DNA from 2 places in the Mesorhizobium sp. B2-5-4 genome. Region 2 is predicted to be linked to the other one. Evidence: riboswitches for the same ligand, from Rfam matches in the RefSeq annotation. Region 2 holds a riboswitch; the other holds the start of a gene.
The links. Region 2 has a riboswitch for thiamine pyrophosphate ahead of thiB (thiamine ABC transporter substrate binding subunit). Riboswitches for the same ligand answer to the same signal wherever they lie in the genome.

Region 1 (4,408 bases), on a different contig from region 2:
CAATATCTGCTCGCTCAGCTGACGATCTCGGCCACCTTCGTCCTGGTCTATCTGCTGGCCCGCGACATGCTCGGACAACGCCGCGCGCTGGCTGCCGTGCTTTTGATGCCATCGATATATTTCTTCGGCTGGCCGACGCCGCAATTCAATCACGACTATGCGCAGATGCCGTTCTGGGCCGCGATCTGCTGGCTGTTGTGGCGCGCCGGCCGCGCCGGCGGGCCAGGCTGGTGGCTGGCGCTCGGACTGGTGTCCGGCGTCGGGCTCTACGCCAAGTTCTCTACCGGACTGCTGCTTGCCTTCGGCGGCCTCTGGCTGCTGTACGAGCCGCGCGCGCGCAGCCGGCTGGCGACACCCTGGCCATGGCTTGGCCTGGCCGTTTTTCTCGCGGTCGCCGCGCCGCTGGCCGTCGCACTTTACCGCATGGATTTCCTGCCGCTGACCTATTTCGCCGGCCGCGACGCTTGGGTGACCGAACACCGTGCGCGCCTCTACTATATCGGCGTCCAGATCGCCGGGTTTTCCGGCTTTCTCCTGGTGTTGGCGCTATCAGGGCTCTTGCGGCGCTCACCAGCCCCGCAAGAGCCGGTCGAGCGCGGCACCCTCGTCTATCTCATATGGATGGGGCTTGGGCCCGCGGCGCTAGTCATGGTCGCCTCGCTGTTCACCGGCACCGGCGAGGCCTGGAGCGCGCCGATGTACAATCTTGTCGGTGTGGTCGCGCTGGCCTTTCTCGGTCACCGGCTCGCCGCCGTCGAGATGCGAAAGCTAGCGATCTGCGCCTTCATCTGCATCGTCACCATGTCGGGCGCATATGCGGCAATCCGCTGGACGGACTGCAATGTGCGCGGGCGCATGGACGCCGTCTGCTGGCCGGCGCAGCCGATCTCGGACGAGGCCGAGGCAATCTGGCACGCGGCGGCGCCCGGCCAGCTCGACATCGTCGGTGGCGACACCAATCTTGCTATGCTGGCGGGCCTCAATGCCGATGACAAGCCGTCGATCTTCACCGACCTCGATATGCGGTTCGCACCCTGGATCACGAGGCAGCGGTTGCGCGACCATGGCATGCTGATGATTTGGCGGGGTCATGGCGTGCCGCCACAGTTGCGGGCATGGTTGGACAACATCCCGGTCAAGACGGTTCTTTTCAACTGGTCGCGCGAGGCGCCGCCGGTAGCGATCAGTTTTGCCGCCATTCCGCCTGGTACGCGATATCTGCCGGTTGCCGCCAGCAGCCGGACCCGGCATCCGCGCGTCTAAGGCGGGCAGTGTCATGCGCCGGTTCGTTAGGGGGCGCCTTCCACCGGTATGACCGAATGGCCGCTCGTCTGACTGGACGAACCGGGCGACAATGCCCATTTATGGGGATATCCATATTTGTTGTCGCGCAATTCCCCGGGGAAAGCCGCTACACTTTTCCTGGGATTGCCTTGAGGAGACGTTACATGGCGACTTCGAGCGAACGTGCAGTGCTTGCCGGTGGCTGCTTCTGGGGCATGCAGGATCTGATCCGGCGCTTCCCGGGCGTCCTCGCCACCCGTGTCGGCTACAGCGGCGGCGACGTGCCGAACGCCACCTATCGCAATCATGGCACGCATGCCGAAGCCATCGAGATCACCTTCGATCCGGCGAAAATCAGCTTCCGCCAGCTTCTGGAATTCTTCTTCCAGATCCACGATCCGACGACGCGCAACCGCCAGGGCAACGATGTCGGCATGAGCTATCGCTCGGCAATCTACTACACCAGCGAGGAGCAGAAGCGTGTGGCGGAGGACGCCATCGCCGATGTCGATGCCTCCGGCCTGTGGCCCGGCAAGGTTGTCACCGAGCTCGCGCCGGTCGGTGCGTTCTGGGAGGCCGAGCCCGAGCACCAGGATTATCTGGAGAAATATCCCAACGGCTACACCTGCCATTTCATCAGGCCAGGCTGGAAACTGCCGGTTCGCGAAAAGGCAGTTTCATAAGTTTTTTTGGCGGCGGGCAGAATTTCTATAAATTCAACGCCAGAGCGGTTCACGGGCTTCGCGGAAGCAACTGACCGCTCTATCTCTTTGTTTTGACGCAAGTCCGGCCAGAAACCGCTTCACACTTTTCCTGCGATTGCGTCTGGTGAACAACCCCTCGGCATTGCGAAGGTTCCAGACAAATTTCCGAGCCGGGGCACCCGGTTGCGTCTGCGCTGGCGCAATGCTTTTGGTGCAGCTTGCTGAAAAAACAGCTTCCCCAACCGATCGAATGGTGCTTTAACGCCGCCATCCACAGGGGTGCTCCGTACGGTCGGGGCTGAGACGGGGGCGGCAAGCCCACAGACCCTAGAAGCTGATCTGGGTAATACCAGCGGAGCGAGGCGGGCGATGTTTTCAGGCGCACAGGTTTCCCTATATCCAATGGCCGACGATTTTGTCGGCGTCATCCTGGGCGCGCTCGGCGCGCTCGATCCGTACCGCGACAAGCTCAGGATCGAGACCGACGACATCTCGACCCTGCTGGTCGGGCCCCCCGAGGTGTTGTTCCCGGCGCTGCGCGACCTTTTCGTGGCTGCGTCCGGCAGCGGCAAGCATTGCGTGCTGTCGGCCACCATTTCGCGTGGCTGTCCAGGGGAGCCGGACGATCCAATCTGCCGCTCCAACACGTTCGGCGGACCCGCCGGGCCACTCGGACCACGCAAGCAAGCGGCCATCACCGCCGTGCGCTGCGCGCCCGCCACTGGCCAGCCAGCGGCGGCGCAGTTCTCGCTCTATGTGATGGGCACGGACGACCACATGGACGAGATCCATGGCTGCATCGATTTCCTGAAGCAGTCCGGCGTCTACGATCGCTCCAAGAATTTCTGCACCAAGCTGCGCGGCGATGCCGGCGCGATCTTCTCGGCGCTCGATGAAGCGTTCTGCCGCTTCGGGCCAGGCGCCGGCCACGTAACCCTCGACGTCACGGTTTCGGCCAACAGTCCCACTGCCGTCTGAACCGCTCGCGCCGAAGCGCGCGCGCCGTCAAGGTTATCCTCTCGTGGTTTCATCGTCATTCAACCCGCGTCAACTCGTGGGCTTCTTCGCCCAGGCAGCGCCGGCCGTGATAACGATCGGTCTGGTGCTCGTGGCCTGGGAACTCTACGCAAACCATTCCGGCATCAAGCCGACGGTTCTGCCGGCGCCCTCGCGCGTCTTCGAACAGGCGATGCTCAATCGTGACGCGCTGCTCGACAATGCCATTCCCACCATGCGCGCCACGCTGATCGGTTTTGCCTGTTCGCTCAGCGCCGCCTTCGCGCTGTCGATGCTGGTCGACTTCTTCCAGCCTTTGCGGCGCGCGCTGTTTCCCGTGTTTATCGTCAGCCAGACTTTGCCGCTGGTCGCCATTGCGCCATTGGTGGTGCTTTGGTTCGGTTTCGGGCTGACGCCCAAGATCATGCTGGTGGCGCTGGTCACCTTCTTCCCGATGCTGGTGGCCCTCGTACAGGGCTACGAGGCGACCGAGGTTGAGATTGGCCAGATGCTGCGCGCCATGGGAGCAGGGCGCTGGCGGGTCTTCATGCTGGCACGGTTGCCTTCGGCGCTGCCGTATTTCTTCGCGGGCCTCAGGATCTCCATCACCTACGCCGTCGTCGGCGCCATCTTCGCCGAATATGCGGGCGCGGCCAAAGGGCTGGGCATCTACATGCTCAACGCCAAGAACAATTTCCGTCCCGACCTGGTGCTCGCCGCCGTCGGCGTCAGCGCCGCGCTCACCCTCGTCCTGTTCGGGCTGACGGTGCTGCTGCAGCGTCTGGCCATGCCCTGGGAACAAGCCGCTGGCAGGCAAGCCGCCGGAAGAGGCCCGCAAGCATGAGCCGGCTCGAATTGCGGCATATGCGCAAGGTCTTTGGCGGGCTCGAAGTGCTCGCCGACATTTCACTGCGCGTGGATGCCGGCGAATTCGTCTCGATCCTTGGGCCTTCGGGTGCCGGCAAGTCGACGCTGTTCCAGCTTTTGACCGGCGCCGAGCATGGCGAGGGTGAGATGTTCTTCGACGGCGCGCCGCTCGACGATCACGGCAGGCATTTCGCCTTCATGCCGCAGCGCGACGCGCTGATGCCGTGGCGGCGCATCCTCGACAACACGACGCTGGGGCTCGAGGTGCAAGGCGTCAGCCGCAAGGCGGCACGGACGCGGGTCGCGCCGCTGTTTGCCGAGTTCGGGCTTGCCGGCTTCGAGCGGCATTTTCCAGCGCAGCTTTCGGGCGGCATGCGCCAGCGCGCGGCGCTGCTGCGCACTGTCGTGCAGGAACGCGACATGTTGCTGCTCGACGAGCCGTTCGGCGCGCTCGATGCACTGATCCGGGCGGCCATGCAGCGCTGGCTCGAACAGATGTGGCGGCATCATCGCTGGACGGCGATGCTGATCACCCATGATGTGCGCGAAGCCGTGTT
Region 2 (4,408 bases):
GCGCGCAGAGCCGCTCGTGACGCTCGCTTGCCGCATCATAGGCGGGACGGACGGCGCGCAGCGCGAAAGGCATCGCCATGACGGCGTTGACGGTGACGACCATGAGCGGGGCGACAGCAAAGACATCGCCGAGATGGCGCAACAGAAGGAACCAGCCGGCGCCGATGACGATCGGCGGCACGACCAGCACAAACCCGGCGCCGGTATCGGTGGCATGTTCGAGCAGTGTCCTTGAGCCGGAGCGGCGGTTCAATGCCAGCGCCCTCCGCGCCATTGTGAGAGCCAGCGACAGCATCACCGAAAGCAACGCCGACAGGAACGCGAGCACGGCACTGGTCAGTGTCGCTTGCCGGACAGTGGCCTCACCGGCCAGCCGACCGAGATCGGCGCCCAATCCGGCCGCCACGGTTGCCGCCATGGGTCCCGCGACGAACAGCAGCGCCAGCCCGATGAGCAGGGCATTCAGCACGGCCTCAGTCCTGTTGACCAAGAGATAGCGGCGCGGCGCGACCGACAGGTTGGCGTCGCCGGCCACGTTGGCGCCAAGCCGGGTCAACGCCAGCACCACGACAAAGGTCAGCGCGATCTGCAACAATGTCAGCGCGACAGCCCTCGCGGGATCGAAATCGAAGCGCAATGCCTGATAGATGCCGACCTCCAGCGTCGTCCCGGCCGGTCCGCCGCCGAGCGTCAGCACGATGGTGAAGGATGTGATGCACAGCATGAAGACAAGTCCGGCGACACCGGGCAGCGCGGCACGCAGCGTCGGCCACTCGATCAGCCGGAATGCCGGCCGCGCGCCCATGCCGAGCTGGCTCGCCAGCCGCCACTGGTCGGAGGGAATGGTTTGCAGCGCCTCGAGGAGCAGGCGGGTGGCCAGCGGCAGATTGAAGAAGACATGCGCGACGAGAATGCCGGAGAGGCCGTAGATGCCCGGCCAACCCTGGCCGCCGACCCAGTTGGACAGACCGGCGAAATAGCCGGCTCGGCCGTAGAGCGCCAGTATGCCGAGCGCCGCGACGATCGCCGGCAGAGCCAGCGGCACGGCGAAGAGCTGCAGGATGAAGGCGCGGCCGGGGAAACGTGGATGCCGCGACAGCGCCCGCGCCACCAACAGGGCAGGCCCGACCGAGAGCAGCGTCGACAGGGCCGCCTGCCAGAGCGTGAAGCGCACGACACGGAAGAGGTAAGGATCGAAGGCGGCCCAGGCGCCGGAAAAATCGTGGGCGCCTTCGGCGAGCAGCCCGGCAAAAGCGCCGCCGATCAGCAGCGAGGTTGCGGCAAGCGCGACAATGCCGGCTGTGATGCGGGGGTCAGAGCGGGTTTGCACTGAGAACCAACGATCGACTTGGGAAACATTGTGTTCCTTGGCGGTCATCTCACGAGACTCGCCCACAAAATCTACTTGCTCATCACCGCCAGCCATTCGTCCACCCAGGCCTTGCGGTTGGCCGCGACTTCCTCCGGGCTGAACAGCAAGGTCTTGGTCGGCTTGACCAGTTTGTCGAAGGCAGGGTTGAGCGGCTTGCCGGTCTTGCCGGCCGGGAACATCCAGTTGGTCTCCGGGATGGTGTCCTGGAATTTCGGCCCGGTCATGAAAGCCATGAACTTGGCCGCCAGCGGGTTCTTGGCGCCTGTCGTGGTGATGCCGGCGACTTCGATCTGCAGGTACTCGCCCTCTTCGAAGGATGCCGCCTGGTAGCGCTCGGTGTTCTCGGCGACCATGTGGTAGGCCGGCGAGGTGGTGTAGGACAGCACCATCGGCGCCTCGCCCTTGGTGAACAGGCCATAGGCCTCGCTCCAGCCCGGCGTCACCGTCAGCACCTTGGCCTTGAGCTTGGCCCAGGCTTCCGGCGCCTTGTCGCCATAGACCGACTTCACCCACAACAGCAGGCCGAGACCGGGCGTCGACGTGCGCGGGTCCTGTATGACGATCTTGTCATTGGCACTGCCCTCGACCAGGTCCCTCAGGCTTTTCGGCGGCGTCTTCAGCTTTTCGGTATCGTAGACGACAGCGAAATATCCGTAGTCGAAGGGGACGAAAGTATCGTCGCTCCAGCCGCCCGGCACATTGACATCGCTCACCGCGCCGTGCGGCGCGAACAGGCCAGACGCCTTGGCATCGGCGGTGAGATTGGTGTCGAGGCCGAGCACGATATCGGCCTTGGTCGAAGCGCCTTCCAGCTTGACGCGGTTGAGCAGCGCCACGCCATCGGCGACCGAGACGAACTCGACATCGCAGCCACATTCGGCCTCGAATTCCTTCTTCACCACCGGGCCTGGACCCCAGTCGGCGGTGAAGCTCTCATAGGTGTAGACGGTGAGCTTGTCCTTGGCCAAAGCTGGTCCGGACAGGGTCACTACAGTGGCCGCGATGAGGGAATATAAAAGCGTGCGCATCGGCGCCTCCTTCGTTTGCGTTGAAAGGAATTGAGGCGTCGGATTGTCCGAAACGTCTAATCCCTCCGCCGGTACAAACCGGATCAGGTTCAGCGGGTTGGCGAGACTGCCTCTCAGCCGGCCCGCGAAAGTCGCGTCCGGCACCCCGTTAGAGCGTTTCGACACATAAGCCCGGCCGACGGGACACGCAAGTGGGAGTTTGCCGCCTTCCGTTTCCCGTGCCGGGCTGGTAAGGGCGACGGGATATGAGCACATTCACCATCCTGCTTGGCGGCGATCTCATTCGCACGCCCCGGCTTGACCGCCAGGTCGAAAGCTCGCGCGTCATCGCCGCCGACGCCGGCATCGGCCACGCGCGGATGCTGGCCCTTGTTCCGGAACTGTGGGTCGGCGATTTCGATTCCGTGCCGCCCGATCTGCCCGCCCACCTGGCCGCGGTGCCGCGGCAAACCTTCCCGGCGGAAAAGGACAAGACCGACGGCGAACTGGCGATCGCGGCAGCCCTTGAACGCGGGGCGACGCGCCTTGTGCTGGCGGGCGCCTTCGGCGGCAAGCGCGCCGACCACGCCTTCCTGCATCTGGCGCTTGGCCTGCGGCTGGCCGAGGCCGGAATGGATGTGTTTCTGACCAGCGGCGCCCAGGAAGGCGTTCCTTTGCTGCCCGGCACGGCCGGCTTCGATTATGCCGACGGCACGCTGTTCTCGATTCTCGGCTTCTCCGAACTCTCCGGCCTGACCGTCACCGGCGCCAAATGGCCGCTCGACAAGGTTGAGGTGGCGTTCGGTTCGTCGCTGACCATTTCCAACGAGGTCAAGTTCGGCAAGACCGGGGGCCGCCTCGACATCGCGCTTCGCCATGGCCGAGCCCTGCTGCTCGCCCATCCCTATCCTTTGCCTGAAAGCTGACATGGCCCCGCCTCTTCTCAATCTCGACGGGATAAAACTGACTTTTGGCGGCACACCGCTGCTCGACGGCGCCGCCTTGACCGCTTCGGCCGGCGACAAGATCGCGTTGGTCGGCCGCAACGGGTCCGGCAAGTCGACGCTGCTCAAAATCGCCGCCGGCGTGGTCGAGCCGCAGGACGGCGAGGTGTTCCGCCAGCCTTCGGCGACGGTGCGTTATCTCCCGCAAATGCCCGACATGGACGGGTTTGGCACCGTGCGGGCCTATGTCGAAGCCGGGCTCGGGCCAGCCGACGATCCCTACCGCGCCAGCTATCTGATGGAGCATCTCGGCCTGTCGGGCGAGGAACGGCCAGGAGACCTGTCCGGCGGCGAGGCCAGGCGCGCCGCCCTTGCCCGCGTCATGGCGCCGGAGCCCGACATTCTGCTTCTTGATGAGCCGACTAACCATCTTGATCTGTCGGTCATCGAATGGCTGGAAGAAGAGCTCGTCCGGACTTCCTCGGCGCTCATCGTCATTTCGCATGACCGCCGCTTCCTCGAACGCGTGTCGCGCGCCACCGTCTGGCTCGACCGTGGCCAGACCCGCAGGCTGGACAAGGGCTTTGGCCATTTCGAGGAATGGCGCGACCTGGTGCTGGAAGAGGAAGAGCGCGAGCAGCACAAGCTCGGCCGCCAGATCGTGCGAGAGGAGCACTGGCTGCGCTATGGCGTGACGGCGCGGCGCAAGCGCAACATGCGCCGATTGGGCGAACTGCAGACCATGCGCCAGCGCTTTCGCGGCCATCGCGGCGCCGAAGGGTCCGCGACCATGGTGGCAAGCGACGCCGCCGAATCCGGCAAGCTGGTGATCGAAGCCAAGAACATCGAGAAGAGCTTTGGTGATCTCACCGTGGTCAAGGGGTTCTCGACCCGCATCCAGCGCGGCGACCGCGTCGGTCTTGTCGGGCCGAACGGCGCCGGCAAGACGACACTTCTGAAGATGCTGACCGGCGAATTGGCGCCGGATGCCGGTTCGGTACGGCTCGGCACCAATCTGGAAATCGCCACGCTTGACCAGAAGCGCGAGGCGGTCGATCCGCAGGAGACGCTGGCGCAATATCTGA

Region 1: another riboswitch for thiamine pyrophosphate. It lies ahead of FJ492_RS19050 (YkoF family thiamine/hydroxymethylpyrimidine-binding protein); the one in region 2 lies ahead of thiB (thiamine ABC transporter substrate binding subunit).

Annotation. Positions count from the first base shown of each region.
Region 1 covers NZ_VFUR01000014.1:158,143-162,550, forward strand. The annotation lists gene FJ492_RS19040 (glycosyltransferase family 39 protein) at 1-1,263, shown strand, start outside; gene msrA (peptide-methionine (S)-S-oxide reductase MsrA) at 1,449-1,967, shown strand; TPP riboswitch at 2,254-2,367, shown strand; gene FJ492_RS19050 (YkoF family thiamine/hydroxymethylpyrimidine-binding protein) at 2,358-2,966, shown strand; gene FJ492_RS19055 (ABC transporter permease) at 3,010-3,828, shown strand; gene FJ492_RS19060 (ABC transporter ATP-binding protein) at 3,825-4,408, shown strand, end outside.
Region 2 covers NZ_VFUR01000005.1:33,669-38,076, forward strand. The annotation lists gene thiP (thiamine/thiamine pyrophosphate ABC transporter permease) at 1-1,378, opposite strand, end outside; gene thiB (thiamine ABC transporter substrate binding subunit) at 1,402-2,400, opposite strand; TPP riboswitch at 2,444-2,558, opposite strand; gene FJ492_RS07755 (thiamine diphosphokinase) at 2,646-3,305, shown strand; gene FJ492_RS07760 (ABC-F family ATP-binding cassette domain-containing protein) at 3,307-4,408, shown strand, end outside.